Regions from separate parts of the Actinobaculum sp. 352 genome, predicted to be linked through region 1. Evidence: riboswitches for the same ligand, from Rfam matches in the RefSeq annotation. Region 1 holds a riboswitch; the other holds the start of a gene.
The links. Region 1 has a riboswitch for thiamine pyrophosphate ahead of EKN07_RS09150 (YkoF family thiamine/hydroxymethylpyrimidine-binding protein). Riboswitches for the same ligand answer to the same signal wherever they lie in the genome.
Positions count from the first base shown of each region.

Region 2: linked by a shared signal. The riboswitch ahead of EKN07_RS10200 (thiamine ABC transporter substrate-binding protein) and the one ahead of EKN07_RS09150 (YkoF family thiamine/hydroxymethylpyrimidine-binding protein) in region 1 are both predicted to bind thiamine pyrophosphate.

Region 1 covers NZ_RQSN01000008.1:38,336-53,968, reverse strand. The annotation lists gene EKN07_RS09230 (ABC transporter substrate-binding protein) at 1-520, shown strand, start outside; gene EKN07_RS09225 (sugar ABC transporter permease) at 575-1,420, shown strand; gene EKN07_RS09220 (carbohydrate ABC transporter permease) at 1,480-2,331, shown strand; gene EKN07_RS09215 (DUF624 domain-containing protein) at 2,625-3,263, shown strand; gene EKN07_RS12600 (hypothetical protein) at 3,802-3,984, opposite strand; gene fbaA (class II fructose-bisphosphate aldolase) at 4,556-5,584, opposite strand; partial or broken gene EKN07_RS09205 (GNAT family N-acetyltransferase) at 5,953-6,273, shown strand; gene EKN07_RS09200 (Sir2 family NAD-dependent protein deacetylase) at 6,270-7,115, shown strand; gene EKN07_RS09195 (TrmH family RNA methyltransferase) at 7,470-8,108, opposite strand; gene pyrE (orotate phosphoribosyltransferase) at 8,236-8,808, opposite strand; gene EKN07_RS09185 (hypothetical protein) at 9,065-10,384, shown strand; gene EKN07_RS09180 (hypothetical protein) at 10,398-10,826, shown strand; gene EKN07_RS09175 (DUF236 domain-containing protein) at 10,891-11,340, shown strand; gene EKN07_RS09170 (hypothetical protein) at 11,333-11,932, shown strand; gene EKN07_RS09165 (hypothetical protein) at 11,929-12,369, shown strand; gene EKN07_RS09160 (hypothetical protein) at 12,434-12,880, shown strand; gene EKN07_RS09155 (hypothetical protein) at 12,873-13,520, shown strand; TPP riboswitch at 13,642-13,744, shown strand; gene EKN07_RS09150 (YkoF family thiamine/hydroxymethylpyrimidine-binding protein) at 13,794-14,474, shown strand; gene EKN07_RS09145 (ECF transporter S component) at 14,467-15,258, shown strand; gene EKN07_RS09140 (ABC transporter ATP-binding protein) at 15,242-15,633, shown strand, end outside.
Region 2 covers NZ_RQSN01000010.1:1,449-17,081, forward strand. The annotation lists gene EKN07_RS10190 (hypothetical protein) at 104-400, shown strand; gene EKN07_RS10195 (DUF4235 domain-containing protein) at 614-898, shown strand; gene EKN07_RS12885 (hypothetical protein) at 929-1,156, opposite strand; TPP riboswitch at 1,298-1,461, shown strand; gene EKN07_RS10200 (thiamine ABC transporter substrate-binding protein) at 1,506-2,558, shown strand; gene EKN07_RS10205 (iron ABC transporter permease) at 2,791-4,455, shown strand; gene EKN07_RS10210 (ABC transporter ATP-binding protein) at 4,445-5,311, shown strand; gene EKN07_RS10215 (GNAT family N-acetyltransferase) at 5,575-6,540, shown strand; gene EKN07_RS10220 (patatin family protein) at 6,556-7,428, opposite strand; gene EKN07_RS12625 (formate dehydrogenase accessory sulfurtransferase FdhD) at 7,536-8,507, shown strand; gene EKN07_RS10230 (hypothetical protein) at 8,831-9,895, shown strand; gene EKN07_RS10235 (ATP-binding cassette domain-containing protein) at 10,069-10,842, shown strand; gene EKN07_RS10240 (hypothetical protein) at 10,839-12,101, shown strand; gene EKN07_RS10245 (hypothetical protein) at 12,150-12,809, shown strand; gene EKN07_RS10250 (SMR family transporter) at 12,976-13,539, opposite strand; gene EKN07_RS10255 (SMR family transporter) at 13,536-13,850, opposite strand; gene EKN07_RS10260 (DUF4921 family protein) at 14,277-15,605, opposite strand.

The sequences.
Region 1 (15,633 bases):
CGGGAAGGCCGCCATGGTACAAAACGGCAACTGGGCTTGGAGCCAGATCTCCGAGGTGGAAGGCAACACCGTCAAGGAAGAAGACATCCACTTCCTACCGATTTACATGGGAGTCGACGGTGAAGAAGAAGCCGGTCTCGCTATTGGCACCGAAAACTTCCTCGCCGTGAATTCGCAGGCATCGGAGGCAGACCAGCAAGCTGCCATTGACTTCGCAAACTGGCTCTTCACCTCTGAGGATGGCACGAAGCTTGTCTCCGAGAAGCTCGGCTTCATCGCACCCTTCGACACTTTTGAAGATCTAGCCCCCGAGGACCCGCTCGGCAAGGAAGTCGTCGAGTACATGAACAACGACGACCTGTACAACGTTACCTGGGTCTTTACTGTTTTCCCGAGCCAGGACTTCAAGAACCAGCTCGGTCAGCACCTCTCGCAGTACGCAACCGGCCAGGAGGAATGGTCGGATGTGATGGAGTACTTCACCAGCGCGTGGACCTCCGAGAAGCAGAAAAATAGCTAGTCATAGCCGTCCGGGCACCGGTCGTGCATCGGTGCCCGGACGAGAGGTTAAGCCATGACGAGAACTCTCCGAATTTACTCAGCACATTTCACGGCGCCTACATTGATCGCGTTCTTGATCGCGTTCCTTGCCCCGTTTTTCATCGGCCTCTATCTCTCCTTCACGAAGTTCACCACCCTCACGAACGCCCAGTGGGTAGGAATTGAGAACTACCAAAAGGCCTTCTCCGACGGGCAGAACTTCGCCTACGCGCTGCTGTTCACCGCGCTCATCTCGATTGTTTCCATCATCACGGTCAATATCGGGGCCTTCGTACTTGCTTACATGCTCACGAAGAAGCTCCGCGGTACGAATTTCTTCCGTACCATCTTCTTCATGCCGAACCTGATCGGCGGCATCGTACTCGGCTACACCTGGCAGGCAATGCTCAACGCCATCCTGAGTCGTTGGGAAATGACTCTGTTCAATGACTGGAAGCTCGGCTTCGCGGGCCTCGTCATGCTAATCAACTGGCAGCTAATGGGCTACATGATGATCATCTACATTGCGGGGCTGCAGAATGTGCCGCCGGAGCTACTCGAAGCGGCCGAGATCGATGGAGCTTCCGGGTGGCAGAAACTGCGCTCTGTCACGATCCCCATGGTTATGCCCTCCGTGACTATCTGCCTGTTTCTCACGCTGGCCAACACCTTCAAGATGTATGACCAGAACTTGGCGCTGACCAGCGGTGCTCCTTTACAGAAAACCCAAATGGCCGCTTTGAACATCGTCTCCACCATGTATGACAAAGTCTCCCAGGAAGGGATTGCGCAGGCCAAGGCCGTGATCTTCTTCCTGATCGTCTCGGTCATTGCGCTGTTGCAACTGCGCGCCACACGTTCCAGGGAGGTGGATCAGTGAGTACCGCTGTAGTAGCGACGTCGACAGACTTCCCCGCCGCGTCGGATGGCAAACTAAACATGCCGAATACTCGTCCGAAGACGACACCCGGACGCGTGGTTGCCGTCATCGTACTGAGCTTCCTCGCACTCGTCTATCTTGTTCCGCTGGCCTTCATCCTCATCAACTCGTTCAAAAACAAGTTGTTCATCTCAGCTGATCCGTTCAGCATCCCCACTGGTGACAGCTTCGCCGGAGTGACGAACTACGAAACCGGCCTCCAACTCAATGGCTTCCTGCGCGCTATTGGCTGGTCACTGTTCATTACAGTGTGCTCGGTGATTGTGATCGTCTTCTTCTGCGCGATGACCGCCTACTACATCACCCGAGTGAAAACCTGGTGGACGTCTCTGCTCTACTACATGTTCGCCTTCTCCATGATCGCACCCTTCCAGATGGTCATGTTTCCAACCGTGAAGATCGCGGACGCCCTCGGCCTCGCAACCCCTTGGGGGATGATCGTCCTCTACCTCGGCTTCGGGGCTGGACTGTCGGTATTCCTCTTCTCAGGTTTCGTTCGGTCAATCCCACTAGAGATCGAAGAGGCAGCCTTCATAGATGGCTGCTCGCCACTACAGAATTACTTCCGCGTGGTATTGCCACTTCTCAAACCCACCGCGATTACGGTTGCCATTCTTAACGCAATGTGGGTGTGGAACGACTACTTGCTCCCGAATCTGGTAATCGGGCAAGACGAGAACTACCGGACTATCCCCATCGTCATTCAGTCTCTTATAGGTTCGAACGGCAACCGCGACATGGGTGCGCAGATGGCGATGTTGGTTCTCGCTATCGTGCCCATCGTTATCTTTTACCTCTCCGCCCAGAAGTACATCATCGAGGGCGTCGCCGCGGGTGCGGTCAAGGGGTAGACAAAGCCGCGACCGGATGCTGTCAAGAGGTCGGCAAAGCCGCGGCCGGGTGCTGCCATGGGGTAACGAAGTCACGCAGGTCCTTCCCCAGGCCGCGCCCGGTCGCTATTCCCGTCGTAGCACCATGGCTTACGCCCATGTGGAACGAGTCCACAGCGGCACAGCCCAGGAGAATGCGGGACAGATTGGGTACAATCCGGTCGGCATGCACAGCTGGTGAGATGAGGGACAAATCGGGCATCACCCACCCGGCGACCCGACCGGCATTCACAGCTCGTGAGAAGGAGAAGTAAATGGCACAGTGGCTAGGGCCTGACTCATCGTTCTACCGAGCCCTGACCGCGGCGACGGACCTCGTTGTTATCAATCTTCTGACACTGCTGGGCTGTCTACCGGTCATCACCGCCGGGGCGTCTTTAACCGCCTGCGCGCGGGTCACAATGGATATGGCGCGCGACGAGGATGGGTTGATTGCCAGGAGCTGGTGGCGATCATTCCGTAGAAATCTCATACAGTCCCTCGGATGGTGGCTGCCGATCACGATCTTGCTTTTCCTCCTCTGGCTAGAGAATAGATTGCTTGGCGGCATGGCGAGCCCCGGCGCATCTGGAGCGCTGACGGGCCTGCTCATCGCCGGAGTCGTATTTCTGGTGGCACTGCTTACCTGGCTGATCCCGCTAGTGGCCTTCTTCGAGAACACGGTTGTTGGCCATGTGGGCAACGCGGCGTTGCTGGCGGTTGGGCATCTGGGGCGTACGATCCTGACGCTCGGCCTGCTTGCCGCACCAGTAGTACTGGGGTTCTACGTGTCGGCTGCGCGGGCTCCACTCGCGTGGTTCATGATTCTGTTGGGAGTTGCATTCATTGCGTACCTGATCGCACTCATCGAGCTTCCCGTGATCAATCGTCTGCGCGCTGCCGCACGCGAGTAGCTTTTGCACGATTCCCCTCCCAAAAACCTGACTGGCCGTTTTCCGCCTGTCGTTTCGCGCCTGCCGTGCCTGCCTCTCCACACCTCGCCACGCTCGACCCACTCCCGTTTTCCGGGTTTTCCACTAGCAGCTGTGAAACCCGTGATCCTCGTCCATCCCACTCCCGTTCTCCGGGTGTTCCACCAGCAACCATGGAACCTGTGATCCCCGTCCACGCCGCCCCCTTCTCCGGGATTTCCACCAATTTCCGCGAATAACCCGGAAAACAAGCAAAAGCCCGGAGAACCCGGCCCAGTAACTTCAGCCCGAGTTGCCCGGATCATGCCCTTGATTTCCAGAGACTGGCCGTTTGGCCCCAGAATGCGAGACTAGAATCTAGTAGCCGTCGGCATCCAATGCGAATCTAGAAGGTCATGCTATGTGCGACTCAGGCGACGCTCGTTTCAATCTCTGGACGGGGCCACTACTGGACGCCCGGGCACGAATGACGCTTGAGGGTCTAGAAGCCGTGGATGCCCTACATGTAGCTGAGCTCGCGCTACGCGACGCTAAGTACCAGAGGGACAAGAACCCAGTCGAAACCGCGCTTCGGCACGTAGACTCGCCATGGCACGCACTCGCCCTGCGGCGTGGCGGCAGCCGTTTGAGCTTCTGGCTCGGCGACGGCGAGTTCCTTCCCTGGGAGTTGATCCCAGGCGTTCGCGAGAAGGTTCAAATACACCACATCCTCTTGGCAACACGGGATGCGGCCAGTGCGCCAGGCCACGCCGACGCCAGTGCGCCGGACCTCGACAATTCAGGCAGCAGCCACATTCCTTCCTGCGAAATGTTTTCAGGCCAATGTAGAACATGGCAGTGTCAACGTACAGCGTTTCTCCCGGCAAGCGATGTCACTTATCGTGCACGCTCGCGAATCTCATGGCGCAACGGTCAGCAGCCTGGTCGCAATTCAAAAAGAGGACATTCCGTTGGATATCCCGCTAGACACAAAGACTTTTGCACTTCTTGAACGCGAGGAGCGCCGGATCGCCCGTGCCGAGCAAAAGACCCGGAGGCGTTGAAGGCCCTACCTCTGCGACTGTCCAAATCCCGTCCAAACGGCGCTAATCTGGATTAATTCATTTTAAAGAATGGCGGAATCATGCGGATTTTGGCTGGTGTGCCGTTCGGCTCTTTTCCGTTTGGACGGGATTTGGACACGCATCCTATGCCGGTCACCTCAACAGCCCTGCATACGAAAAGCCGGGCACCCATTGCGGATGCCCGGCCAGCGCTTCTTCGGTTCAGCCCTATCAGGCCATCTTGGTGCCGACGGAGCCAAGGCGCTCGCACGCCTCGACAACACGCGCGGCCATGCCGGCTTCGGCAGCCTTACCCCACGAACGCGGATCGTACAGCTTCTTGGTACCGACCTCGCCGTCGATCTTGAGGACGCCGTCGTAGTTGCGGAACATGTGGTCCACAACCGGGCGGGTGAAGGCGTACTGCGTGTCCGTGTCAACGTTCATCTTGATGACGCCGTTCGCCACTGCGGTGGCGATTTCCTCAGCGGTGGAGCCGGAGCCGCCATGCATGACGAGGTCGAAGGGGCGGTTATCCTTCCAGCCGATCTCTGCGGCGACTTCTTCCTGGATGGTGCCAAGGATGTCCGGACGAAGCTTGACATGGCCCGGCTTATACACGCCGTGAACGTTACCGAAGGTCAGAGCCGTCAGGTAGCGACCATTCTCACCAACGCCGAGGGCCTTGACCGTCTTCAGTGCATCCTCCGTGGTGGTGTACAGCTTCTCGTTGATCTCACCAACGATGCCGTCCTCTTCGCCGCCGACAACGCCGATTTCGATCTCAAGAATCGTGTTGGCCGCCTGCGACAATGCGAGCAGCTCCTTCGCGATCTCAAGGTTCTCATCCAGCGGCACTGCAGAGCCATCCCACATGTGGGACTGGAAGAAGGGCAGGCGACCGGCTTTGACCTCTTCGGCCTCCAGCTCCATGATCGGGCGGATCCACGAATCGATGTTCTGCTTGGCGCAGTGATCGGTATGCAGGGCAACCGTCACCGGGTAGTTCTTGGCAACCTCACGCGCATATGCGGCAAGCGAAAGTGAACCGGCAACGCGGTCTTTAATAGTGGAGCCGGAGGCGTACTCGGCGCCGCCAACCGAAACCTGGATGATGCCATCCGACTCAGCTTCGGCGAAACCGCGCAGTGCAGCGGTGAGCGTCTGCGACGACGTCACGTTAATCGCCGGGTATGCGAACTTGCCCGCCTTGGCGCGGTCAAGCATCTCGTTGTAAATCTCAGGAGTTGCGATAGGCACGAGAACTCTCCTTTAGTAATTTCCTGGACTCTCCTATTCTCTCACTTCGCTCCGACAGAAAGCACCCCAAAAGGCCCCGGTATTTGTGCCCACATTGAGAGCCACAACACAACCAGCTCCATACGCGTCCGAGGAGAAGGATCTTCCATCCTGCGGCTTCCCCTTGAACGGCGCGACTCCATACACGTCCGGCAGACGGCCGACTTCTGTCTGCGTGGTAGTGGGCCTCTCACACTTCCGCCAGCCACCGAGGGGTCGGCCAACCACTATCTTCCCGCTGTCCCCACTTACATCTTCTACCGACCCCACCGACACCTTCAGCCCCACTTCCTCGACACAAGGCGTACTTCCACCCTCCGTTCCGAAATGTTTTCTCCACCACCTGCCAGGCTGCACCGCGCTACGCTGGCACTATGGAAATACGAGATTCCGAGCGCGGCTTCGAGGCGATTATCGACGGCCAGGTAGCCGGGTTCATCGACGTCGTCGACGACGGCGCCACCCTCACCCTTCCCCATACGATCACCGACCCAGCTTTCGGGGGCCGAGGCGTCGGTTCAGCCCTGGTGCGCCGTGCCATTGAACAGGCGCGTACCACGGGCCGAGCCGTGCGGCCAACCTGCTCCTTCGCCGCGGCCTGGATTGCCAAGCATCCCGACGACGTCGCCGGAATCGAGGTTCTGGAATGATCAGCGATATCACGCAGGCGGCTCAGGCTCTCGCTGCAATGATCGCTGGGAAGAAGACTGTGGCAATCACCGGAGCCGGACTCTCCACAGACTCGGGCCTACCCGATTACCGCGGCAAAGGATCAACCGAGCAACCGTCAGTGTACTTTGATGACTTCGCCTCCGATCCGGTATGGCGCCGCTGGGTGTGGCAGCGCAATCAGGAGACGTGGCGCGCCGTCGACGCCCTTTCCCCCACCGCCGGGCATCGCGCTCTGGCACGGCTGGAACAAGCGGGACTCGTCGTCGGCGTCGCCACGCAAAATGTGGACAACCTGCACCAGAAAGCCGGGGCACGTAGAGTTGCGGAACTACATGGCTCGTTCACTCGAGTCACCTGTATTAGCTGTGGGGCCGAGTTTCCACGCGAGCGCGTCGACGTCGAGTTGCGGCGCCTTAATCCCGGCCTCACGGAGGATCCCGACCCCCGCCATGCGGCAATCCTCGCCGGTGCCGACCGCGAGGCCGCGCAGGCCTCAACGTTCGTCGTTCCCCCCTGCCCGCGCTGCGGCGGCATACTGAAACCAGCGGTGGTGTTCTTCGGGGAGAGTCTGCCCGGCCAGGCGATGCAAGACTCACTGGACATGGCCCGCGAGGCGGATGTGGCACTCGTCGTCGGAACTTCACTTGTGGTGATGACCGGCATGTTCGTGGTACGGGAGGCACTCGCCACTGGATCAACGCTTGCGATCATTAGTCGCGGCGGCACCCAGGCCGACCCACTGGCCGACCTGCGGATCGAAGCGGGGGCTTCCGAAGTACTGCAACGCACGGCAGAGCTGTTACTCGGGATCGAGAGCTGAGCATTCTCGCGACCAGGTCGTGGATTCTCGCCAGTGGTGAGCTACCGGCAGCGCCCGGGCGGGCGCGCTTCCATCACCCCTCCGATTCATGGTGCGCATTGAACCGGGTAATCTCCACCTGCGTTATTCGTTGGCAGCTTCACGGTCTAACTGTATTGCGGCATCGCCCAACTCCCTGCCAACACCGCATGGCGACCGACAGTGATCGGGACACTCCGCGCCCTTGCTGTAACGAAACACTCCGCGCCCTTGCTGTAACGAAACACTCCGCGTCCTTGCTGTAACGAATCTGCGGGCCCTTGCTGTAACGAAACACTCCGCGTCCTTGCTGTAACGAATCTGCGGGCCTGCGCACTAGCTTCGATGCTGTACCACCCACCAGTGCATGGCGATTGCGGCGGCGGCTGCCACGTTAAGCGAACGGGTGGAACCGTACTGCTTGATGCGCACGGCCTGCTCGCACACGGCCAAGAGTTCATCCGAGATCCCGGTGGATTCCTGCCCGAAGACCAACACGCAGCGCTCCGGCAGGTGGGTTTCCTCAAGCGCGGTGGAGTTTGGCGGATTGTCGACGGCGACCAGGTGGTAGTCATTCTCCCGTGCCCACTGCGCCAGATCGACGGGAGCGGCGTGGTGCAGGATATCGAGGTACCGATCGGTGACAAGCGCTCCGCGACGGTTCCACCGGTGGCGCCCCACGATGTGTACACCGCCCACATTGAATGCATTACCAGAACGGACAATCGACCCGATATTGAGATCGTGTTCAAGGTTCTCGATGGCGATGTGGAGGGCGCTGCGGTCGCGGTCCAGCTCCTCGCGAATGGCCTGCACGCTCCAGTAGCGGAACCGGTCCTCGACATTGCGGCGGTCGCCATTCGCCATCAGTTCCGGGTCGAAGCGCGGATCGTCCGGCCATGGTTGCGGCAGCGGCCCGACGCCGACGTCGCGCGGCGATTCCGTCATCCGGGTGGCGGTGTTGGTACTGTCCATGGCTGCTACCGCACCATCGATACCCGCTGCGTCTTCTACCGCCGGCAATGCTTCTTCTATCTCTGGCAATGCTTCGCTTCCACCATGTTGTTCGGGCGAACTGCTGCGGTTCTTCATAAGGCCCTGCTTATGCCTGCGGGTCAAGCCCGAGGTCGGCGAGATTGAGAGCGGCAAGATATGGCACACCTTCAGCTTCGATTCGCTCTTTAGCGCCGGTTGCCCGATCCACGACGACGGCGACGGCCAGCACGTTCGCCCCGGCAGCGCGAGCGGCGTGCAGGGCATGTATGGGAGAACTGCCGGTAGTGGACGTGTCTTCAAGAATGACGACGTTGCGCCCGGCAATATCCGGCCCTTCAATTTGCCGCTGCATCCCGTGATCTTTTGCCTCTTTACGCACGACGAAGGCGTCTAGGTCCAGCCCGCGTGCGGCGGCCGCGTGCATGATGGCGATAGCCACCGGATCGGCACCCATGGTCAATCCGCCGACGGCGTCCACCTCGCCAGGGCCAAAACCGGCTTCTTCCAACATGTCGAGCATGACATGCCCGATCAGCGGACCCGCCTCATGATGCAGCGTGGCACGCCGCATGTCGACGTAGTAGGTGGAGGTGCGACCGGAGGCAAGCGTGAACGTGCCGTGTTGGATCGCGAGGGCCTGAACTAGCTCAACAAGTCTGTTGTGATGCGAATCATTCACAGGTCAAGCTTAGCGGGTGCTGGACGCTGACCAGGCAAGACGTTGCCGTAGCGGTCACGCGCCGCTGGAATTCCTGTGAACAAGCCCCCAAAGAGTCCGAGTACGTAGTAGCATCACACGCATGACACACCAGTTCTACTCACAGTTGGATACGCTCATCGGGCAGCTCAAGCGCTCTGCGATTGATGCCTATATGGTGTGGACTGTACAAGGTGGAGGTCACTTTTCACTCAACCCTAGTTCGTCAGAATACATAATGTATGAGAACCGTGGGGTAAATTACTTCGTGACACGACCCAACGAGCACGGGGACGGAGGAGGTACGCTATCCAGCGAGGATCACCGTAATTTCATCCGTGGCGAGTACAACGAAGATCCGGCCAATTTCTGGTCTGACCCCGATCAGTTCGGCCGGGCGTTTGACGAGGTTCGAGCGACGATTGATTCGATCCTCGAACCATGGACCGATCTGCCATCGCTTGACGGGTTTGACGTGCAACTTGAATACTGCCGCAAGTTGATGGGGATGCTTGCCAGCTCGGGTAGTACTAGCAAAGGAAACCTCGTGCCCGGTGGCTTAATCACGGACGATATCGATGCCATCGAGCGCAAGATCGAGAACATGTCCGGCGGTGCCATCGGGGCCTTTAAACAGAAGTTCGTTGACAAACTCGGCTCAACCGTCGGTAACCTACACGCAGTCGCCACTATTCTTGGCGCAGCCATGGCCTCCGAACGCGAGGTGATTTCACAGACCCGAACTGCTGTTGCTGACAATGTCGCTTACGCTACGGAGACATTCGACATGATTGCGCAATGTCAAACGGCGCAAGACAACATCACTTTGAAGATCGCCGCAGGAGCTGCAAAAGCAGCAGCACTCTTCCTGTCCGGTGGAGTTGCCACAGCCGCAGAATTATCCGCAATTGGACTAGCCACCGTCTCCGAAATCCCCGAGAAAGAGTACAAGTTGCCAGAAGGAGTCAGAACCTACGAGGAAGGTATAACATGGGTTAAGAGCCTTTTTACCTCTATCAACAACGATGTTCTACGTGGAGAACAAGCAATCGCCACCAGCCTCACGAAGAACATGGAACAGATGCATACCGATCATGGCAACTATGATTTAACTATGCCACCGATTTCCACCGTTGACGGCATCAATATCGAGAAAGAAGCCGTAGTCGATGTCGGACTCATCAACGAGATCATTACGACAAATATGCCAACAATGGCCGACAATCTCCGGGATGCCTCATCGAAGGCGTTCCTCATCATTATGTCCTCCGTAGCCATTCGGGATCCCAATGTCGGTTTGGGCCTGGCTGGCCCCAATCACGAGTTCGACGATCTCAGTTATACGCTCCGGCAGCTTCTCTCCGACCTCGCGGCAGAGGTTCAACTTGGCAAGATCAATCTTGAGAAAGTGATGAATCTTATCTTAGAAACGGACAACGCCAGCAGCGACAGCCTTAAGGAAGTCGTGGATCAGATCGAAAACCGTACCTTTGACCCCTGGGACACATCCCGCTCAAAGCTATTCCCTCCACGCCCCGGCCAGGATGAAGCACTCTGAGGAGCAGATATCAGTGAAAAAACGACGTTTCTACACCACCCGCGCCTTCTTCGCCGTCATTGCGATTGCCTACATCGGCTGGCTACTTCTCGACAATCCGAGCTTTCAGGATCCGCGCACCCGAACAAAAATCGCCTGCGCTGCAATTGCTGCACCGATTTACGAAACCCGCACCGGAGGCCTAGCCACCCCTGATGACGAAGCCTATGCAGCACGCAGTGAGTACCTCGACTCACCACTTCGCTACTACCCAAACGACATCGACATCGCCTGGGCCCAAGGCTGCGAAGTCGCTCGTATGAGCCGACAAACACATATCATCCTCGCCTCCCTACTCGCCACCATCATCTTCTTTTCCATCCCGCCGAGACAAAAGGGCAACACAGGCAATCGAGACCAAGGAGAAACCGTCGATAGCGAGCAGCCGTCACAGGACACCTAACCCGCAACAAGTTGTAGCAACTTCCTTCACGACAGACGCACAACCACTCCACTGAAAAGGAGCCATGCGACCACAAGTCTCTTTCAACGGGCGTGTTGTCCGTATTGCTGTGATAGTAATCGCGCTGTTTATCCTGGGATGGTTGGCCCTGACCAAACCAAGCTTCCGTGACGGCGACCTCAACATGGCCGTGCACTGCGCCCCGATTATCGCCCCGACCTTCGGCGCAGTACCAGACACCGCACAACCCGAGGAGCAAACCCTCGCTGCCTTCGATAACTACGCCAACGAGATGAAACTTGACGAGGCCGAGCGAAGATCCTTCACCAGGACCTGGAGAACCAGCTGTCATACGGCGCGTATGGACCGGCGGATCGAAATACTCTTCCTTAGCGCTGCAAGCCTTATCGTTATCTTCTCCATCCCCTTCCGTGACCGAATAACAGTCAACCTGCCCCACCGAAAATCACAACCTACACGCCAGGCAACCCCAGGCTGGAGGCACCATGTCTAACCCACACACCACGGAACCGTCCCCTACCAACACCTCGACGAGCGATACCCGTTACCACATCACCGCCACCTTTATCCGCTTCCTCGTCCTCTTCATCGCTACCTACGGCATCTGCTGGCTCGCGGTACACGAGCCCGCCTTCCACGACAAGGCCTACACCGGAGCCACCGTGCATTGCACCCCAGTCTTGAAGGCAGGATTCGGCCCCACGAATGCGGGCGTTTGGAGGCATGATATTGACTCCTCCAATGCCCGTAGTAACTACCTCGATGCACAGCCGGACGATGAGTACACAGCCATGCGCGGTAGGCTCAATGCAGCTTGGCGTGACGGTTGCATCGCGGCGCGTGAGAATCGGGAAGCGCTGATTGTTGCTCTCACGGCCGCTACTCTCGGAGTTTTCTTCGCGATCCCGAAGAAAGCCCGTATCCCGCTGCCGATTCAAAGACATCCCGCCTTGGAAGACGACACCGTGGCACTACGGCACGGCAACGCATCCACACACAGCGAGCCATCAACTAAAGCCGACCCCGCCCGGTTCGCACCCAAACCAAGTAACACGGCAACCACGGAGAGCGACACCATGCCATGAAAAAGCGACGTTTCTACACCACACGGGCCTTCTTCGCCGTCGTAGCCCTTTTGTATATCATCTGGTTCCTCTTCAGCAATCCCAGCTTCTACGACTACTACGCCGAAGTAAAGGTCCAATGTGTCTCCGTCGTTTCCCCCGGATACGGCCAACGTTCAGGTGAGATTGTGGAATTTGACAACGATTCGGTTAGCGCTTACAACCAGTACCTAGAATCGCAGAGGGACGGAAATCGGACGATCAACAACGTTGACCTCAAACAGACCTGGGCCCAAGGCTGCGAAGTCGCTCGTATGAGCCGACAAACACATATCATCCTCGCCTCCCTACTCGCCACCATCATCTTCTTTTCCATCCCGCCGAGACAAAAGGGCAACACAGGCAATCGAGACCAAGGAGAAACCGTCGATAGCGAGCAGCCGTCACAGGACACCTAACCCGCAACAAGTTGTAGCAACTTCCTTCACGACAGACGCACAACCACTCCACTGAAAAGGAGCCATGCGACCACAAGTCTCTTTCAACGGGCGTGTTGTCCGTATTGCTGTGATAGTAATCGCGCTGTTTATCCTGGGATGGTTGGCTCTAACCAAGCCAAGCTTCCGTGACAGCAATATTGGGCGTGTGCATTGCGCTCCGATCATCTATCCAACATTCGGCGCAGTGCCAGGCAACGTGGTCCAGCCCGACGAACAAACCCTCACCGCCTTCGATGAGTACGCCGACGATATGAGCTATGGCGACGACATACAAAAAATGCTAAAGGCATCTTGGCCCACGGCCTGTCATGTCGCGCGCATGGACAGGCGGATCGACATCCTCTTCACCGGCGCCGCCTCACTCGTCGTTGCTCTCTCCATTCCTTTCACGCGATGCGTCACCATCACACTGCCACGTCGAAAACCTCGCCCCACACGCACCACTCCGGAATGGAGGCATCATGTCTGAACCACAAACTCCAACACAGACATCGGCACTATCTGACCCAGCAATGAATGACACCCGCTACCATATCACCGGCACATTCATCCGCTTCCTCTTCCTCTTCATCGCCACCTATGGCATCGCCTGGCTCGCACTACACGAACCCACCTTCCACGACGACACCTACACCGACGCCACCGTCCACTGCGTCCCTGTTTTCAAACCGGGATTCGGCAGCTCCCCAAACGCCGTTCTGAGATTCACCAGCGAGGCAGGCAACGCCCGCCAGGACTATCTTGATGCACAACCCGACGAACTCTATAGCGAGGCAGATGGGATGATTGATGCTGCGTGGGTTAACGGTTGCATAGCAGCACGGGACGCTCGCGAGTCACTCGTCGTCTCCCTGACTTTCGTCGCCTGCGGCATCTTCTTCGCCATCCCGAAGAAACTTCGCATCCCGCTGCCGATCCAGAAGCAATCCGACTCGGATGACGACCAACCCACGACGCAACAAACCGGAACGGCTCCCTCTCCCCTCATGAAACCGGTAGCTGCAGCAGGCAACACCGATCCCACCCGGTTTGCACCAAAAGAAACCACCACACCCACCACAACCCGAACGATCGAAGAGCCTGCGCAACAACCAAGTGGCAACAACTGAGAAGTGCGGGTCATCATCGGAATCCCCAGCATCGCGAACAATAAGGGGCAGTCGCTCCCCGAGGCGATACTAGGCGACAGATGGGCGGTGTAGTCGCCTGGGATCTCTAGTCGTGGTAAGGTCGAAGACGCACGGGAGCCCAGATCGGGCTGAGAGGGAGCACTGCTCCGACCGTTGAACCTGATCCGGGTAATGCCGGTGGAGGAAGCGATCTCAGGGGACGCGCCATAGGGGGTGCATCCTTCTCCCGGATATAGAAGGGAGAATTCCCTGATGTCTCCGAAACAACCAGCCGCGATACCGACCACGGTCGCCGACCCGCTGGCTTTTGGCGTTGGTGCACGAATCACCGCCGCAATTATGTCTGATCACTTTGCCGACCAGATTCTCTCAGCATTGGCTCAAACTGATGCCACCGGCCTCGTCGTCGAAACCGGCGATGTCAGCACATATCTCGGCGGAGAGGAAGCCACACTTCTCCGCTATGTCACCGACCTGGCGGAGGCCATTGCGGCAACCGGAGCACACGCCTCCATCACTCTGCTCCTGTCACGCGGGTGCCCCGGCGAAGTCGCCTGCTCCACACCCGGCCGTGTCAGCCCTCGTGTCGTCGATACTCCAAGCGGGCGCGTGACCGGCCGATACGCGACCGCCGAATGGACTCTCTATCCTCTTGCCGACACAGCGGCACTCGGTGGCACTCCCGACCACATGCGCGATATTGCAAAGGCGATAGACATCGCGAAGGAAAGCGGCGTCTTCCGCGGATCGCACCACTTTGTCACTCGACTCGCCGGCGACATCGGCACCATCCTCGCAAGCGTATTCGCCGCATGGGTGCACGTGGGAAACTCCGTTCAGCATGTCACTTCGCATCTGACCTTGTCACTCAACAGTCCGTCACATACCACCGATGACATTTCTCCACTCGTGGCAGGAGGAACCGATGTCTGAGAAGACGGACCACGCACCCGCGAAACCCACCCGGCGCGGCCTCGCCATGCGTGACATCGTCCTACTGGTGATGCTCGCCGTCGTCTTCGGCTTCCTGTACTGGGCCTTAGTGCAGGCATGGAATGCCCTCGCCATCGCTATGGGGCCGGGTGGCGACCTTGCCCAGCACATCTTGTTCGGCGGATGGCTGCTGGTGGCGCCGATCGCCATTGCGATTATCCGGTACCCAGGAGTAGGAGTTATTGCGGAGGTCATCGCCGCCGTTGTTGAGGTAGTATTCCTCGGTTCTCCGGTTGGCCCCATGCTACTTCTCTCGGCAACGCTACAGGGCTTAGGTTCGGAGTTGCCCTTCACACTGACCCGCTACCGCCGCTTTGGATGGGGAATCTACGCGCTATCGGGCGCCTGCGGAGCTGCGGCTGTTTTCGTTCTCAACGCTTTCCGCTCAGGCTGGTGGGGACAGTCCATTATCCTCGCCCGTTTCGGTATACAGGCGGTCTCCGGCCTTGTCCTGGGCGGTCTGCTCGCAAAAGTCATAGTAGAAGCACTACGTTCTACCGGCGTTTTGGACGATTTCGCCATCGTGCGGGAGGGTGCACAGCGGTCGGAAGATGCGCCGTGGTCAGAAGGTACACAGCGGTCGGATGGTGCACAGCGGTTACCCCGGCAGAACCGGCCCGCATCCCGCAGCACATCGCAACACCCCACCGCTCCGACCCGAGCAGCGGAAGCATCACCACACGGCGAAAGTGATACCGGTACCTCTTATGACAAGTACCAGTAACGACCAATCCGGTACCGGCGACCGCGTGGTTGTGCGAGCACGGGACGTAAGCTGCCTATTCCCCACCGGTACCGGCGTCGGTCCCTTGACCTTCAGCCTTGAGATGGGTGAGAGCGTGTTGCTGGTCGGCCCGACCGGCTCGGGGAAATCCAGCCTGATACGCCTGTTGCACGGCGCCATTCCCAACGCCTTCGCTGCCAGAGTCAGTGGAGAACTCGAAGTCACCGGACGCAGGCCACAGGACCATCAGGTCTATGACCTTGCCGACCTCATTGGCGTGGCAATGCAGGATCCCGAGTCGTCGATATGCCTGTCCGATGTTGACGATGAGGTCGCCCTTCCGCTGGAGAACCTCGGATTTCCCGCTGCACAGAT
Region 2 (15,633 bases), on a different contig from region 1:
CGTCCAAACGAAAGTCGGCCCATCGAGTCGACCTGCGAAATCCGCGAGATTCCGCCATTCTTTAAATTGAGAGATTCCACATTGTCATCGTTTGGACGGGATTTTGACACATGACAGTCAGAACCGCTATGTGGTTGACGGGTGCCAGGTGGCGGGTCTGTCTGGCGTGTGGGATGTGAGCGGCGAAGAGTTGGACGCCCGGCTCGCCGTATGGTCCACGCGGATACAACAACAAGAAGTGGGCACGTGGGCCGGGGTGCGGCGAGTTGGCATGTGGGCCGGGGTTCGGCACGACGAGGTTCACGGGGTGCACTCGCAGTTGGAGATGACGATCTGCCGGGTACGCGGTTTCGACGCCGAGGAAATGACAGCTGGGAGGGTCCTGATTCACGGCCGCTAGGCATCGATTCAGCGCTGCCCGAGCGTCGATTTAGTGCCGCCCGAGCGTCGATGCCGGAGGCGCTGCAGCTAGTGGGCCGGTGAAGAAGGTTCGTTCCCGGACGCAGTTCCACTAGACTCCTTCTAGGAAGTGAACGGCAGACCAGATCAAGGATGTCAACTTCTAGGATGTCAACGGCAGGCCAGCCACCTGGCTCGCCGAGAGAGGACCAAAATGGACATCGGGTGGAAAGTAGTCAGCGCCGGTGCGGGTATCGTTTCCGGCCTCGTCGCCAACAAGGCCGTTGATGTGCTGTGGAAGGGTGTCACTGGCAAACAAAGCCCGCGAGAAGACGACAATCTCATCGACCCGCTGCGAGACGTGCTGATCTTCTCCGTCATCTCGGCAGCGGTGGGCGCGGCGATCAACCAAGTCGTTATCCGCCGCACGGCGAAGTGGTATGGCATGGACCGCGCGTTGGCGGCCATAGGTAAAGGTGTGGCACAAGCGGAAGGCTGATGCCGTCACCCGAGCGGGGCGGGTCTGAGTTCACCCGGTCCATCCGCGATCAATACGGACTCGACCGTACTCACAGCAAGCCGCTGTTGATATCCCGTCTGCCCGTCGTTGACGTCCGATCTTGGCAAAGTTGATACCCGACCCGCCGTCGTTGATATCCGGCCTCGGCACGTTCGATATCCGACTTCGCTGTCGTCGGCATCCGAGTTCGGCATCGTCGATACCCAACTTGCCGTCGTTGATATCCGGCCTCGGCACGTTCGACGTCAGACTTCCGCATGGTCGACATTCGCCCCTCCGCTGAAAGCCGTCCCCGGCACGAGCGAAACCCGACCTCAGCGTGATCGTCTCAGGGCGTACCGACCGGAGGTCTCCGCCCACTCCGTTTTGCTACGATGGAAAACACGACAGGGGAGCGCCCGAAGGGTGTCCCGGAGGTTGCAGTCGAGGTGTCAGCGCCACGGCCGCAACCCGGGACCCGCAGGAGAGCGCTGAGAGTGCGAAAGCAGACCCTCGAACCTGATCCGGTTCATACCGGCGAAGGAAGTCGAGTCCTTCTCTCCCCACCGCAAAGGGTGTGGTGGGCCCTCCAGAGATGGAGGAGAACATGTCACGTTCCCACCGAGCGGTGCTCGCCGCTCTTACCACATTCACGTTAGCCCTCGGAGCCTGTTCTGCCGCCGACCAGCGGTCGAATAATTCCGGCACGGACGGCACTGCCCATAAAACCGTCACGATCCTCACGCATGATTCCTTCGCTCTACCAGATGAGCTCGTGCAGCGCTTCGAGGAGGAGTCCGGTTACACGCTGAAGACCACATCGCCCGGCGACGCCGGCGTCGTCGTCAACCAACTGATTCTCACCAAGGATCACCCGACAGTCGACGGCGTGTACGGTATCGATAACTACTCGGCCCACTCAGCTCTTAACGAGGGTGTGCTGGTCGCGTACACTTCCGATCACCTGCCTGACTCTGCAGAGCAGTACGTGCTGGACGATGCCCTCACGCCGATCGATATGGGTGACGTATGCGTGAACGTGGACCATCGCTGGTTCGCGGATCACGGCATGGAAGAGCCGGAAACCTTAGCCGATCTGGCGAGGCCGGAATACGCGAAACTGCTGGTGGTGGAGAATCCGGCGACGTCGTCGCCGGGTTTCGCCTTCCTCACCGCAACTATCGCCGACGCGGGGACCGACGGATACCTGGACTACTGGGCGCAGCTGCTGGAGGGTGGCGCAAAGGTCGACGACGGCTGGTCGGACGCCTACTACACCGACTTCTCCGGAGCAGACGGCCAAGGCGACTATCCGCTCGTGGTGTCATATGCGTCGTCGCCCGCGGAAACAGACGGAGCGACCGGATCGCTGGAGGCCACCTGTACCCGCCAGGTGGAATACGCGGGCGTGGTGGCAGGGGCGACCAACCCGGAAGGCGCGCAGGCATTCATCGATTTCATGCTTTCCGACGACGTGCAAGCCGCTCTGCCGGAGAGTATGTATATGTACCCGGTGAACTCCATGATCGACCTGCCGGAACAGTGGGCGGCGAACGCATCCCTGGCAGAGAGCCCGCTGCTGGTGGACCCGCAGGAGGTGGCCTCCCAGCGGGAGACTTGGATCAAGGACTGGACCGAGCTGTTCGAGAGTCGGTCGTAAAGGCCATGACGAAACCATGTGACGCAAGAGTGCAGGCTCGTACGGTGACGAAACCATGTGACGCAAGAGTGCAGGCTCGTACGGTTCGGCGTTTGCACTACCGAAGCGGCTCACCGTGGCAGGGCGCTACGGCTTGCCGACTGCGGGAAGGCAGTGCGCGCCAGCTGCGGGGCTTCAGCGCTGGATTGGGGCCTGGATATAGCGCCGGACACCAGTTAGGCCGTAACGCCTGATGTCGGCGAGAATCCTGACGCGCATCTTCTGGGCGCTGGCCGCGCTGGTACCGCTGGCTTTCCTGGCGGTTTTCTTCGCGTGGCCGGTGCTCGCCATGCTCGCAAGGGGATTCTTTGCCGACGGCTCCCTGAACTTCTCAGCCTTCGCCGAGGTGCTGGGCAGCGGCCGCACGTGGCGCATCGCCTGGCAGACGATATGGATGGCGCTCGCGGGCACCGCAGGATCCGTGGTGCTCGGGATTCCGGCCGCCTATGTGTTATACTGCTGCCGTTTTCCGGGCAGGCGCCTGCTGCGGGCAATTGCCACCGTCCCCTTCGTACTGCCCACCGTGGTAGTTGGTGCGGCTTTCCGCGCTCTGCTGGGTAAGGGCGGTCTTTATTCCTTTGCGGGTTTGGATGGCACGCCGAATGCTGTGGTCTTGGCCCTGGTCTTCTTCAATCTTTCGGTAGTGATCCGCACCGTGGGCACCATGTGGCTGAGCCTGGATCCGCGCACCGCCGAGGCCGCCCGCACGCTCGGAGCGCGGCCCTGGCGCGTCTTGCGCACCGTGACCCTGCCGACGCTTGGGCCGTCAATCGCCGCTTCCGGTGGATTGGTATTCCTTTTCTGCGCGACGGCGTATGGCGTCGTGCAGACGTTGGGCCGCCCGGGCTACGGCACACTAGAAACGGAAATCTGGGTACAGACCTCCACCTATCTGGATCTGCGCACGGCGGCGGTATTCTCCTGCCTGCAACTCACCGTCGTCGTATTGTCCTTGCTCATCTCGCGCCGTATGAGCCGAGGAACGGATGTCGCCTTGCGGCTGCGCTCCGGATCGGAGCACCGGTTGCGTCGGCCCGACCTGCCCGCCCTAGTCGTCACACTCGTGGTGATCGCGGCGCTGCTCGTGGCACCCATGGCCTCCCTCGTGGTGCGATCCTTGCGGCGGGACGGTCAGTGGAGTGTGGAGAACTATCGCCTGCTCTCCACCTCTGGTTCCGGCTTCACCGGTGGGGCCACGGTGCTTGACGCGCTGAGCCACTCAGTGCGGATCGCCGTGGACGCCACCTGTATTGCGCTGGCAGTGGGGATTCCACTTGCACTGGTGCTTTCGCGGCGGGTGAGGTCCCGCAGGCTGGCACGCGCGCAGGCACTACTGGACAGTGCCGTCATGCTGCCGCTGGGAGTTTCGGCCGTCACCGTCGGTTTCGGTTTCTTCATTTCCTTGCAGGGGCCACCGCTGAACCTGGCGGGCAACGGCATGCTGGTGCCGCTTGCGCAGGCTGTTGTTGCCCTTCCCCTTGTGGTGAGGGTGCTTGTGCCGGTGCTTCGGGCCATTGACCCACGCCTGCGCGAGGCGGCGGCAACGCTGGGCGCCGGACCCGGCCGGGTCCTTGCCACCGTTGATTTTCCCTTTATGATTCGAGGTTTGGGGCTTGCCACGGGCTTTGCCTTCGCGATATCTCTGGGCGAGTTCGGGGCCACCAGTTTCCTGGCATCGGCCGATTACATGACCTTGCCGGTACTTATTGCACGGCTGCTGGGCCGGGCGGGCGCGAATAACTACGGTATGGCGATGGCCGCCTCGGTTATCCTCGCCGTGGTCACCGCCGGTGTGATGGCATTATGCGAGAATCTGCGGCCACGCGGGATAGAAAGGAGAAGCGCTCATGGATTCTGAGCGAGGCGGTACGCCGCCCACGCCCGTTAAGGAGGGGCGATCCGCGCCACCGGTCCGTTATGGGTTGGAGTTGCACGACGTCGTCGTGACGTATCCGGACGGCTTTGAAGCAATTCATGGAGTTAGCCTCTCCGTCGACGACGGCGAGATCATCGCGCTACTCGGCGCCTCCGGCTCGGGCAAGTCATCGCTGTTGCGTGCGATTGCCGGGCTGGAAAGGGTGACCTCCGGTCAGGTGTTGATGGCGGGCCGTGAGGTAACTCGCCTACCTGCCCATTTGCGCGGATGCGGCATGGTTTTTCAAGACGGGCAGCTCTTTCCCCATCGCAATGTCCGCCGCAATATTGCCTACGGGTTGGAGAGGCCTCGGTCTTCAGGGGCAGAGGAGGAGGCGGACTTGCCTGCCTCCGGTCGGGAAACCACCAGACCGGACGGCCAGCCTACTTGTGAAGCTGATTATCGCGCTGCGGGGTGGTTGCGGCGGCGTCGCCTCAGGCGTTGCTCCATCAACGCGGAAGTGGATCGACTCTTGGAACTGGTCGGCTTGGCCGGATACGGCGAGCGTGCCGTCACGACGCTGTCGGGAGGGCAGGCACAACGTGTAGCCCTCGCGCGATCACTTGCCCCACGCCCTGCGGTCCTGCTACTGGATGAGCCACTTTCCGCATTGGACCGCGCATTGCGCGAGGAACTCTCCGCCGAACTGCGGCGGATCCTGACGGCGTCGGGAACATGCGCGGTGTACGTGACGCACGACCACGAGGAGGCCTTCACCGTGGCGGACCGTGTGGCGCTGATAGACGACGGTCGTATCACCCGGGTGGGAACAGTGGCGCAAATCCGAGGCGAGCTCTGACATACGTAAAGCAAGGAGTCTGCTGGCCGGGGCACGAACCGGTTTCATTGAGGGCGAGGTGGGCCGCCAGGCCTCTACTGCCAGTCGGCGCACGCGAACCGGGAAATACACACACGAGCAGCGAGGAAGAGAGCCCGCCGCAGGTAGTCGGAAAGACCTAGATTTGATGACCATCGTCTCACCTGGTGCGCTGTTAGCCGCACGCCCGATTATTCTGCGGAATACCATTGGCGCCCAAGACTTAGGTCCCCTAGAGTTAGACTATGTTGGTCCGGGAGATCACCGCAGCTGAAGTCGCCACATGGGCGCCGCGCGCGGTTGATCATATGACGCGAATTCGCGAGGCGTCCGGCGCATTGCGCTGCGAGGTCGCCGAGCTTTTCTCTGCCCGGATTCTCAAGACCTTTCGTGTGGGGGTTCCCCGCGGATCGCGTATCTTTGTCAATGACAATTGCACGCAGTGGCTGTGGGTGAAAGAGCGCCCGAAACTCGCCGTCGTCGACGCGAAAATCGATACCGACCCACACGGTCAATGGCGGGAGGCCCTGTGTACCGTCCTCGACGGACGGGAAGCCGAAGTCAGTTTCTTTCCCGGCGACCAGAGTGCTGCCGCGCTTTTCGATGCGCTGCCGCACCGGGAAGTGCTGCGGCATATGTCCGTGTCTCTACCACGGCTCGGTTTCGTCCCTGCAGAGGGGGCGGAGGCAATCCACCTGCGCACGATGGGCGCGGGTGAACTCGGCACCTTCCTCGACGCGGTGTGCGAATCACTGGGGCGGCATGAGGCAAATGTGAACCCCGGCAGTGACGCCCGTGAACTCGCCGCGAAGAACCTGGCCGAGTGCGAGCGTCTGCTCTCCGACGGCGTTTCCACGCCGGGGCACGAAGTATGTGCGATCTGTACAGATACGCGCACAATCGGCGGCATATGGGCGGAAATCGACGGGCATTGCGCTTTCCTATGGAATCTGTACGTGTACCGCCCCTATCGCGGGCACGGGCATTCACGCGCCGCGCTTGTTGCACTGGCTGAGCGGCTCAAGGCTGAAGGCGTGCGGCATATCAATCTGCGTGTTGTGGCGGATAATTTCGCGGCGCAGGCCATATACGACTCGGTCGGCTTTGCGCTCACCGAGCGAACCGTGATGCTGGAACCTGCGCGTATGAGTGCCGACGACGCAGGCAGCAGCGATAGCGTCGCAGTGCCGGGCGATGTCGCAGTGGGCTGAGCTGGGTCCGGTTTGTTAGGCGAGCCAGTCGAGCCATTCCGGCAACTGCCGCTGCGCCTGCTCCCATCCGGCGTCGTAATTTGCGCGTAGCTTTTCCACGTTCCGCTCGTGATTGGTGACGGACATTGCCTCCGGAAAGTACAGATAGGCCTGCCCACGGCGCTCCAGTTCCAGGAGCTTGTCCCGGCTCCGGTTGTAATTGCGCCAGCGCGTCATTAGAGCATCCGCCACGCGCGGATACTGGTGGAAGTATCGACGGTAGAACTGTGGGTTACGCGGGGGATGCTTGCGATAGCTTCGCGGGCGGGTCAGAACGACGAAGAAACGTTCATACCCATCCGCCATCGCCGCGTCCAGAGGAATCCCACCCGAGGGGCCGAGCGCGCCGTCGACGTACAGCTCGTCGTCGATTTCGACCGGCGGCATGAGGCCGGGCATGGTCGACGAGGCCCGCACCTTCCGCATGAGATCGGGCTTATCGGCGATGTCGTCCTTTGACCAGTACACCTCGCGGCCATCGGAGACCCGGAAGGCGCCGATGCGCACGGCGGCCGTGTTGTTATGGAAAGCGTCGTAGTTGTACGGGAGCGCCTGGCCCTCGTTGCCGGTCTCCTCGTAAATGTAATGCGCGTTGAAAAAGCCTTCGCCGCGCAGAAACGTGCCAAGGGAGCCGAAGTTGGGGTCGTCGGCGAAGTCTACGAAGCATTCCTCGGCCCGCTTGGCCTCCCCAGCCAGATAGTTGGCGGTGTGAGAGGAGCCGGCGGAAATGCCTGATACGTGTGGAAACTGCAGGCCCTGCTCAATGAGGGTGACGACCACCGGTGCGGTGCCGCTGGCACGCATGCCGCCCCCTTCGAAAATGAGGGCTGTCTCCTCCAAACGGGACATGGCTGATCTTCCTTTCGCAGACTTTCAGTGTAGTTCACGTGAGGCCGATGGCAAGAAGGTGTGATTGACGAGCCTGTTAAGCCGTCCTCATCGTCTAGGCTGAACATGTGAGTCAGTCCCCCACCGGGCGCCGACGCGGCGCCGTCGTCGATCCACTTTATCCCGGCCGTACGCGCGAAATACGTGTTCCGTTCGAAGAGCCGCTTGAGCTCCGGGCAGACGGAAGGTGCCTGGTGCGGCTGCTGCGCACCCCAGGGCATGATCTTGAATTGGTGCACGGCTATCTGCTGGGGGAGGGCCTTATATCGGGGCGCGATGACGTTCGTAGCGCGCGCTACTGCGAGGGAAGGAGCATCTCGGAGGGCGCCGGGTGCGCCGAGAACAGTTACAACGTCGTCTCGGTAACGGTCAATGACGCAGCGACATTGGCGGCTGCGGGTTCGGTTACCGCCGACGTGGGAGTTAGCTCCTCTCAGTGGAAGGTGCCGGGGCCGGCTACATCACCGCAAGGGCGGGTGAAGCGTGCTGGAGAGAGTTCCGTTCTTCAGAGCATCGCGTCGGGGGACGGGCGTGAATCCCCTGCTGGGCCGGATGCGCTTGACGACGTCGCAGCACGATCAGGCGGGTTCGACGACGTCGTCGCGCCGGTGGCGATCAGGGAGGACGTGACCATTGTGGAGGCGGCACTGTTGCGCCGCATCGTCGCCAAACTCGCGCAGGAGCGCGTCTACTCGGCGGCATCGCTGACACTGCCGGGAATCTCCACGGTACGGACCGATATACATCTGGGGCAGGCGGTCGACAAGGCGGTGGGATGGGCCGTGCTCGCAGGTCTTATGCCACTGGAAGGTGCCGTACTGGGAGTGAGTGGCATTCCGGATATTCACGTGATGACCCGGGCAGTTCGAGCAGGGCTACCTATTGTGGTGGGTATGCACCCGCCTAGTTCGTCTGCCATCGACATGGCGGCGGAATACGGCGTGACTTTGGCTGTGGTGCAGGACGCCGCACCGGAGCCGGATGTGGTGGTGTTGACCGTCGCGGACCGGGTTGAAGAGGGCCCTGTAGAAGGGGAATAAGAGAGCCTTGAGGGAGGGGACTAGGCCGCCGCGATTACTACTGGGAGTTGTGGCCGAACGGCTGGTGTGGGGATACAGGGAGCTGTGGTAGAAAGACCGGTGTGGGGAGCGCTCCCCATTGTTTCGGCTGTCATATCGGAAGCGAATATGACAGGATAGCCATATTATCCGCCAACAGTTGCTACCACTCGGTTGGATACTTACCGGTACCCGTCCGGGATGGCGTTGGCACTGCATTTGCAGTGGCAGGCCTGCCGCGCGAGTCGGGCAGCAGCCCGTGGCGGATGGACAGCGCAAAACTAGAACGAGGTGAAGGAGCTGACGTGGGTGGACTCATCGTATTCTTGTTTATTGTCTTCGTGGCGATCATCGGGGTCACAACGCGGGCCTTGGAGAATAACAAGGTTGATCGAATCCGGGAAGCGAGCACGCGGCTGGGACTCGAGTATGTTGGTACCGACCGCGATCTTGGCAGATACCTCGGAAATGAATGCAACGTCGATAGACGCGCAACGGCGAAGTATGTTGTAACGCGCAGGGGCAGGACATATGGGGTGCTCCAGTGGACAACTGGATCTGGCAACAATCAAACGACACATCGGCGGCCGTTCTTCACCGTGGCAATTGACCCGCTTTTTCCCAGGACGCGTATCAAGCCGGAGGGATTCTTCAACTTCAAGCACAATGACATTGAAACGGCGAGCGAGAAGTTCAATGTCGACTGGGATATTCGCTCGGATTCCGAGCCCTTTGCCCTCAGTTTTCTGGTTCCCGCGGTACGCGACTGGATGTATAGCGCCCCCTTCCGGGAGCTGCATCTGCTACCCGGCTTGATCGTGGGTCTTGGCGGGGATGACTACGAGGTTGAGGAGTTCGGTCACCTCGAGCGGCGCATGGTTGAGCTGTGCCAACTAGTGCCGCCACATGTGTGGGGAGATTACCCGCGTCCGCTCATTGACGACGTCGCGCCGGGCGAGCCGATACCCTATCCGGACGATTTTGGAGGCTATGACACGACGTATTACGAGACTGGCAGCATGGATTCCCCGCCGGTCCCCAGCCCTGATCAGCTTGGGCAGGCCACGGCGTATGCCAATGAAGTCAACGGTGTGCCCACTAATCCGGTGGATATCAATGATGCTGATGGCGTGCCGGGGATATCCGACGTGCCCGGGATATACAGCGGTTCCAGCCAGACGACCGCGCAGCCCGTTCCTGATGCGGCCGAGACCTTTCCGACGCCGAGTTCGCCCTCGGTTGGGCAAGGCAGCGCGTGGGAATCCGGGCAGGGGAATGCTTGGGCGGCCGAAACGCCGAAGAGGAAGTGGCGTGGCTCGAAGCGAGGTGAAGGTAGCTGCCGTGAAGCCGGTTCGGCGTGGGCGAATTGAGACCCAGTGCCGTGCGCGACTGGGGTCAGGTGCTTAGCGACGCAACCGCTTGTGTAACAAGGCTTCTCGGATCATATTTGCTACGATGATCGGTGCGAGGAGAGTGCCTTTCAAGCGGACCCGTCGTGGCGTCCGCACCCTGCGGGCAATCACTGGGGATTGGAGTGTGACCGATGGTGAAGCCGGACCCGATGGTCGCCTTGGCGAGTGTTAGCTTCAACTATGGACGTCGGCAGATCCTGCACGATATCGATCTCGCCGCATCGCGTGGGGTGACGGGAATCGTTGGTCCGAACGGTGCCGGAAAAACTACCCTGCTCTCGGTGATATCGACGCTGCGGCGGGCGCGTTCGGGTAGCGTTACGATATGCGGTCATGATGTCAGCACACGGAGTGGTATGCAGGCGGCGCGTGATCGGCTGGGTGTGCTGCCGCAGAGTTTCCGCCTTGTACCGCATATGCGGGTGGCAGACACGATTGCTTATGCGGCATGGTCGCATGGGGTGCCATCTTCCGAGGCAAGAGAACGGGCCGGTGAAGCGGCCGAACTGCTCGAGATTTCCGATCTGATGGAACAACGGGTGGGTAGACTCTCCGGCGGCCAGCGGCAACGGGTAGGAATTGCGGCAACCATCGCACATCGTCCCGAGGTTCTGGTGCTCGATGAACCAACGGTGGGGTTGGACCCGGAAATCCGCATGGGCTTGCGTAGCGCTCTCAAGGAGATCGGGCGCGACACATGCGTGATCCTCTCGACTCACCTGATTGAAGACGTAGCGATTCTTTGTGATCACATGGCAGTGATATCAAACGGCCGCGTCAAGTACACCGGATCTCCCAGGGACCTGGAATCACAGGTCAATGTGGAATTCGCGGGAGAGCAAGGTGTTATGGGGTCACCCCTAGAACTGGCATACTTAACTATCTTGAGTAAAGGCGCCGTATGAGACGAAGTAACTTGGGTGTCATAGTCACTGGCGTTGTGCTGGCCATCGGCGGCGTGCTGGTGCTGGGTATCCAGCACCTCGGTGGGTTGTATGTGTCTCCGGCCATCCTTTCGGTGGTGCCGCTGGCAAGTCTGCTGTATACGGCTCCCGCCTTGGCCGGGCTCGCCTGCCTGACTGCCTACTGGTATTGCGATAGGAACTCTCCACTTGCCTCGCCCGTGGCTACTCGGGCTGCTGGCGGGCAGGCGTTGCGCGAGTTCGGGCGTTTCGCGGTGCCGGTGCTGCTGAGTTTTACTGCCGCTGCTTTGATTGTGCCACCGATACTCGCTACCCGGGCTACCGGCGGAGAACTTGACTGGGTTCGTATGGCGACGGCTCCGGTCGGGCTTCTTCTTGTCAAGGCACTCGGCTTCTTCTTAGGTCTGGCAATCGCACGGTGGTGGGCAATTCTGCTTTCCATCGTGCTTGGCGCTGCGATGGCTTTTGCTCCACAACTATTGATGAGTGGATTGAGTGGAAGGAACGGCTTTTCCGGTGAAATGGCGCCGTTGGCATTCTCCGTGATAGGTGGTCAGTTGACCCAGCGCGGTGCGGTGAGTCCGGCGTGGTGGGGAATGGAAGCCTTGGTTCTTGCGGCCGGATTGCTTGGTGTCATGGCTATATTTACATGGCAGCGTATGGCGGCCGGGTATGGCAGACTTCCGGCAATAACAAGCCTCGGCGGTTGCGTGGTTGCCCTTGCGGTGTTGGTGCTGTGGGGATCGCGTTGTCCGCGAGTCACCGCATTCTATGAGGTGGACGAGGTTGTATGCTCCTCGACGACGGCTGGCACAGAGGTATGTCTTGCTGCCGAGGAAGCGCCCTTACTGTCAGAGGCAGTGGAGGATGTTAACGCAGTCGAGGAACAACTACAGACCGGAGGGGGAGAGGGATTCTCCAGTTATTTGCCGGTCGATATGCCGTCTCATGGCTACCACTTTTCTCCGGGGGAGCAAGAACAGACGCGATTTGAGATTGCGGCTTCCTACACGGGGCTCAATCAGTGTAAACCGGGTGCGTCGCTGGACTTTTCACATGCACTAACTCTGTGGGCAATGCAAGACCAGGAGACAATCGACAATCTAGCGGAAGACATGTACACGGAGAATATATATATACGCATGCTTTTCTCCGCGCCCGATAGTGAGGTTGTCGGTTTGTACCACGAGCACCGCGACGAGATTCTGAACTGCGAGTATGCTCCGCAACTGGAGCAATGAGAGGGGAAGCTGGGGTGGCGGCTAGCCCAAGCCAACGAAAGTACTGCAATGCATAGACTACGAGCACCAGTATGGCGTGTGGGCAGGCGTGTTATCGCCCCGCTCGTCGCAGTTCTTCTCGCTGCCCTGCTGCTGATGAAGTTCCCCGATGAGGTGTACTTCTTCGGGGAAGGCTCTCAGATTGTAGGGCGCCCCATTCCCATGCGGGAACTCGCCTGCTGGCTGCTTGCCTGGGCAATTGTTGCCGCAGCGGCGCCGCGCTTTCCGCTCTGGGAGGCGCTGGGCAAAAGGAGCCTGACGTGGAGAGCGCTTGCTGCTGCGGCTGCGGCACTGGTGTTGCCGGTGGGCCTATACCTGCTCGTGAAGATTCCAGCCGAACTCATGACGCCGGGTATGCCCGACCCGGTGGTTATCGTCGGCAACGTACTGGCTGTCGCCGCGCTCGCCGTCATATGCGTCTGTTTGGCAGGATTCGCTTGGGGATCGGTTCTGCTCCTGGTGTTGGTAGCGCTAATTCTGCATGCGCAAGCACAAAACATTGCACTCTGGGCGCTTCCCTTTACGTGGACCTTTGTGCGCAATGAATCAACAGGGGCTGGCTTCGACGGAAGTGTCAGATGGGTGTGGATGGCGGTGCTGATTGTGGCGGCACTGGCAGTTGCCTGGTTCACTCGCATGGTACCGCCGTGGCGGAAGGGACGTCTGTAGGGCACCTTCTGATCGTGTCTCCGCGGGATGCGCGGGGCACCGCTATGCTCGGCGGTAGGGCGTGTTCGGCCCTGTTGCGTTGAGCGGCTCTGTTGCGTTGAGCGAGCATGTTCGGCTCCACTGCGTTGATACTGCGCGGCCATGCAAGGTGTGCGCTACCGGCGCGTTACTCGGCCCCGCGCTCTTCCGGGATGGCGTGCAGCCCGACGACGCAGGCCACCAGCAGCGCTAGCAACGCGATCCGCAGGGCGGAAACCGGTTCGCTGCCGCGAACCATTCCCCAGATGACTGCCAGTGACGCACCAATACCCGTCCACACCGAATACGCCACCGCCGTCGGCAGGCGCTGCATCGCCAGCGCCAGGCCAATCGTTGACCCGAGCAACGCCGCCAGGAACACCAATAGGGGCAGTCCAAAACCAGAGAGCTGGCCGAGCGCATGAGCCCACACGGCCTCAAGTACACCGGCTCCTATTAGCAGTACCCATGCGCCGCCGCGGCCGCGCTGGCGAGTTCGGTTCTTCCCGTCTCCTGCCCCTCCGGCGCCTCCTTCCGCGGTGTCGCCCGCGCCCCCGGCGTCGCTGTTCGCGGAGTCAGTTTGCCGAATGCCACGGTCGGCAGGCTCGCTCGTCTGTGCCCCGGAGACGTCGTCGGACTCTTTGCCGGTGTCTGCGGTGCCGCAACTGCTGGTTCCGTCGTCGTGCATTCGTCCGCTAGCCTCCACCGTCACGCCGTCACCTTCAATCCGACGACGGCGACGATGATCCCGGCGATACAGCAGGCCTTTGTTACCGAGACTCGCTCGGTGCGGGTGATGAACGCCCAGATGGTCGTCAGGCCGGCGCCCACGGCCGTCCACACGGCGTATCCTGTGCCCGCAGGGATTGTGCGCAGCGCGATGCCCAGGCCGGCCACGGATAGCGTGCTGGCGACCAGGAACAGGAGAGCGGGCCGCAGGCGGCGTAATCCATCAGAGCGCCCCAGCGCATGCGCCCACACGGCTTCCAACGTTCCTGAGCCGACAAGTATCAGCCAGTCCATTCGTCTCTCCTCGCTACTTCCGCGTTTTCACCAGAATCCCTGTTTTCACCACGGCATGACCTTGAATCTGCCTCTACCGCTCCCCAGATGGGCCCGACCGAGAAGCCGCCAAACAGGTCGCCGGATGATCCTCGGTCCGCCTAGGCCACTCCTGTTCGAGGTGTGCCCGTTGGGATGGCTCCACGGCCGGACGCGCCACCGCGGGCTACCCCGATGTGGGCTATTCCGACGCGGGATGCTCGAACGCGGACCGCCCGATTCCGGGTCACACCAGGCCGAAGCGCACCTACTCGAAGTATCCCGGCCCATCTTCCACCAGGCCGAGTCGCCCTCACTCGGGCCGTCCAAGCGCGTATCCCACCTGATCGAGCCACCGCGCCTCGGATGCGATAGCAGAAATCACGCCCGGAGCACCGGCCATTGGTATTACTGCAGATTCGGGTTGTAGCGCAGCGAATTGACCCGGCAGGAGCATTCGGTGGCGATATTGATCCCGGAAGCAAGTTTTCCCTCTGCGCGCAGTTCCAGCAGGCGGGGGACCACGCGGTCGCGTAGCGACCAAGGATCAATGGTATTGACGTAGATCTTCGTGCCGCCCTCGAAACCGGCCAAGGTGGAGGTGCGCCACTTGATGAGAATTCGCCACGGAATAGGCACGTCCACATCCATCGGGCGGCTGTACCACTCCTCATTGGTCGGGATGTGGGTGCCGGTGGCCGCGTGCATGGCGTGAACCAGATCCGATACATCCCGCACTTCGGCGGCACCGTGGTCCCAGGGCTGGCAGGCCGCCGAACGGCTCCACACCTCCAGCGTCGGATAGCGATGCCCGAAGCCGGCAATGGCAACCGCGTGCCGATTCTCCGCAATCACCAAGTTCTGGGAGGCCGCGTAATCGGGGCCCGCCTCGTTGAAGTAGTTCGGGTTGGCGCGCGCCTTCGGCACTTCGACGCGTGAATTTACTGACCGCTCATCAATGGCGACCAGCTGCTTATGCAAATGATCGAATGAGGCACCCGCCGGCTTCAGCCAGTTCTGGAACACTTGCACATACTTCGCGTAGCGGTTCTTCTCGTACAGGTCACGCATGGCATCAATGGTCAGACGCATGTACCACTGGTGCTCCTGAGGGGTGAGCGTGCCTGCAGAGGCCAACTGAGACGTATCCGTGGCGCCGTCGACGAAATGCCGCCGTGCCACGATCAGATCATGTCCGCCGCCGAAGAATGACGCGGCCATCGCCGTGCGCTCGTTCTCCGGCAGAGCATCCCAGGCGATTTCGGACATGCCGGATGCGAAGGCCTTCTGGCGCAGCACCGACATTACGTGAGCGCGGCCCGCTGGGTCTGCAAGATAGCGGTCCATCCGTTCATGGCAGGCAACCGGCATTCGATAGTCATAGTTTTGCCGCCAATAGTCGAAGGGAACGATTTCAAAGAGGTTTGGAATGCGGCGGAACTCCCACGGTTCGGCCAGATCGTCAACCGGAATGTCCCGCACGATTCGCGCGTCGTCGCCATCGCGTACGATGCGTGCTTTCTCCGGCGGGGTTTCAAGAATCCGGTCCCAGCAGAAAGCGCAATTGTGACCGACTTCCTCTACCGGTTGCGGATTCTGAGGTGCTTGATCCAGCGGCCGGTTCGCGCGGCCCGGCACGGTCCATACCTCGGTGCCTGAGAACGGGTTGAGTTGTTTGATCGTACCGTCGGGCAGGCGCGTCAGCGGCGGTGTGAAATCTTCGATGCGTTGCGGCATAGTTCCAGATTAGTCAGAGTGACGGCTT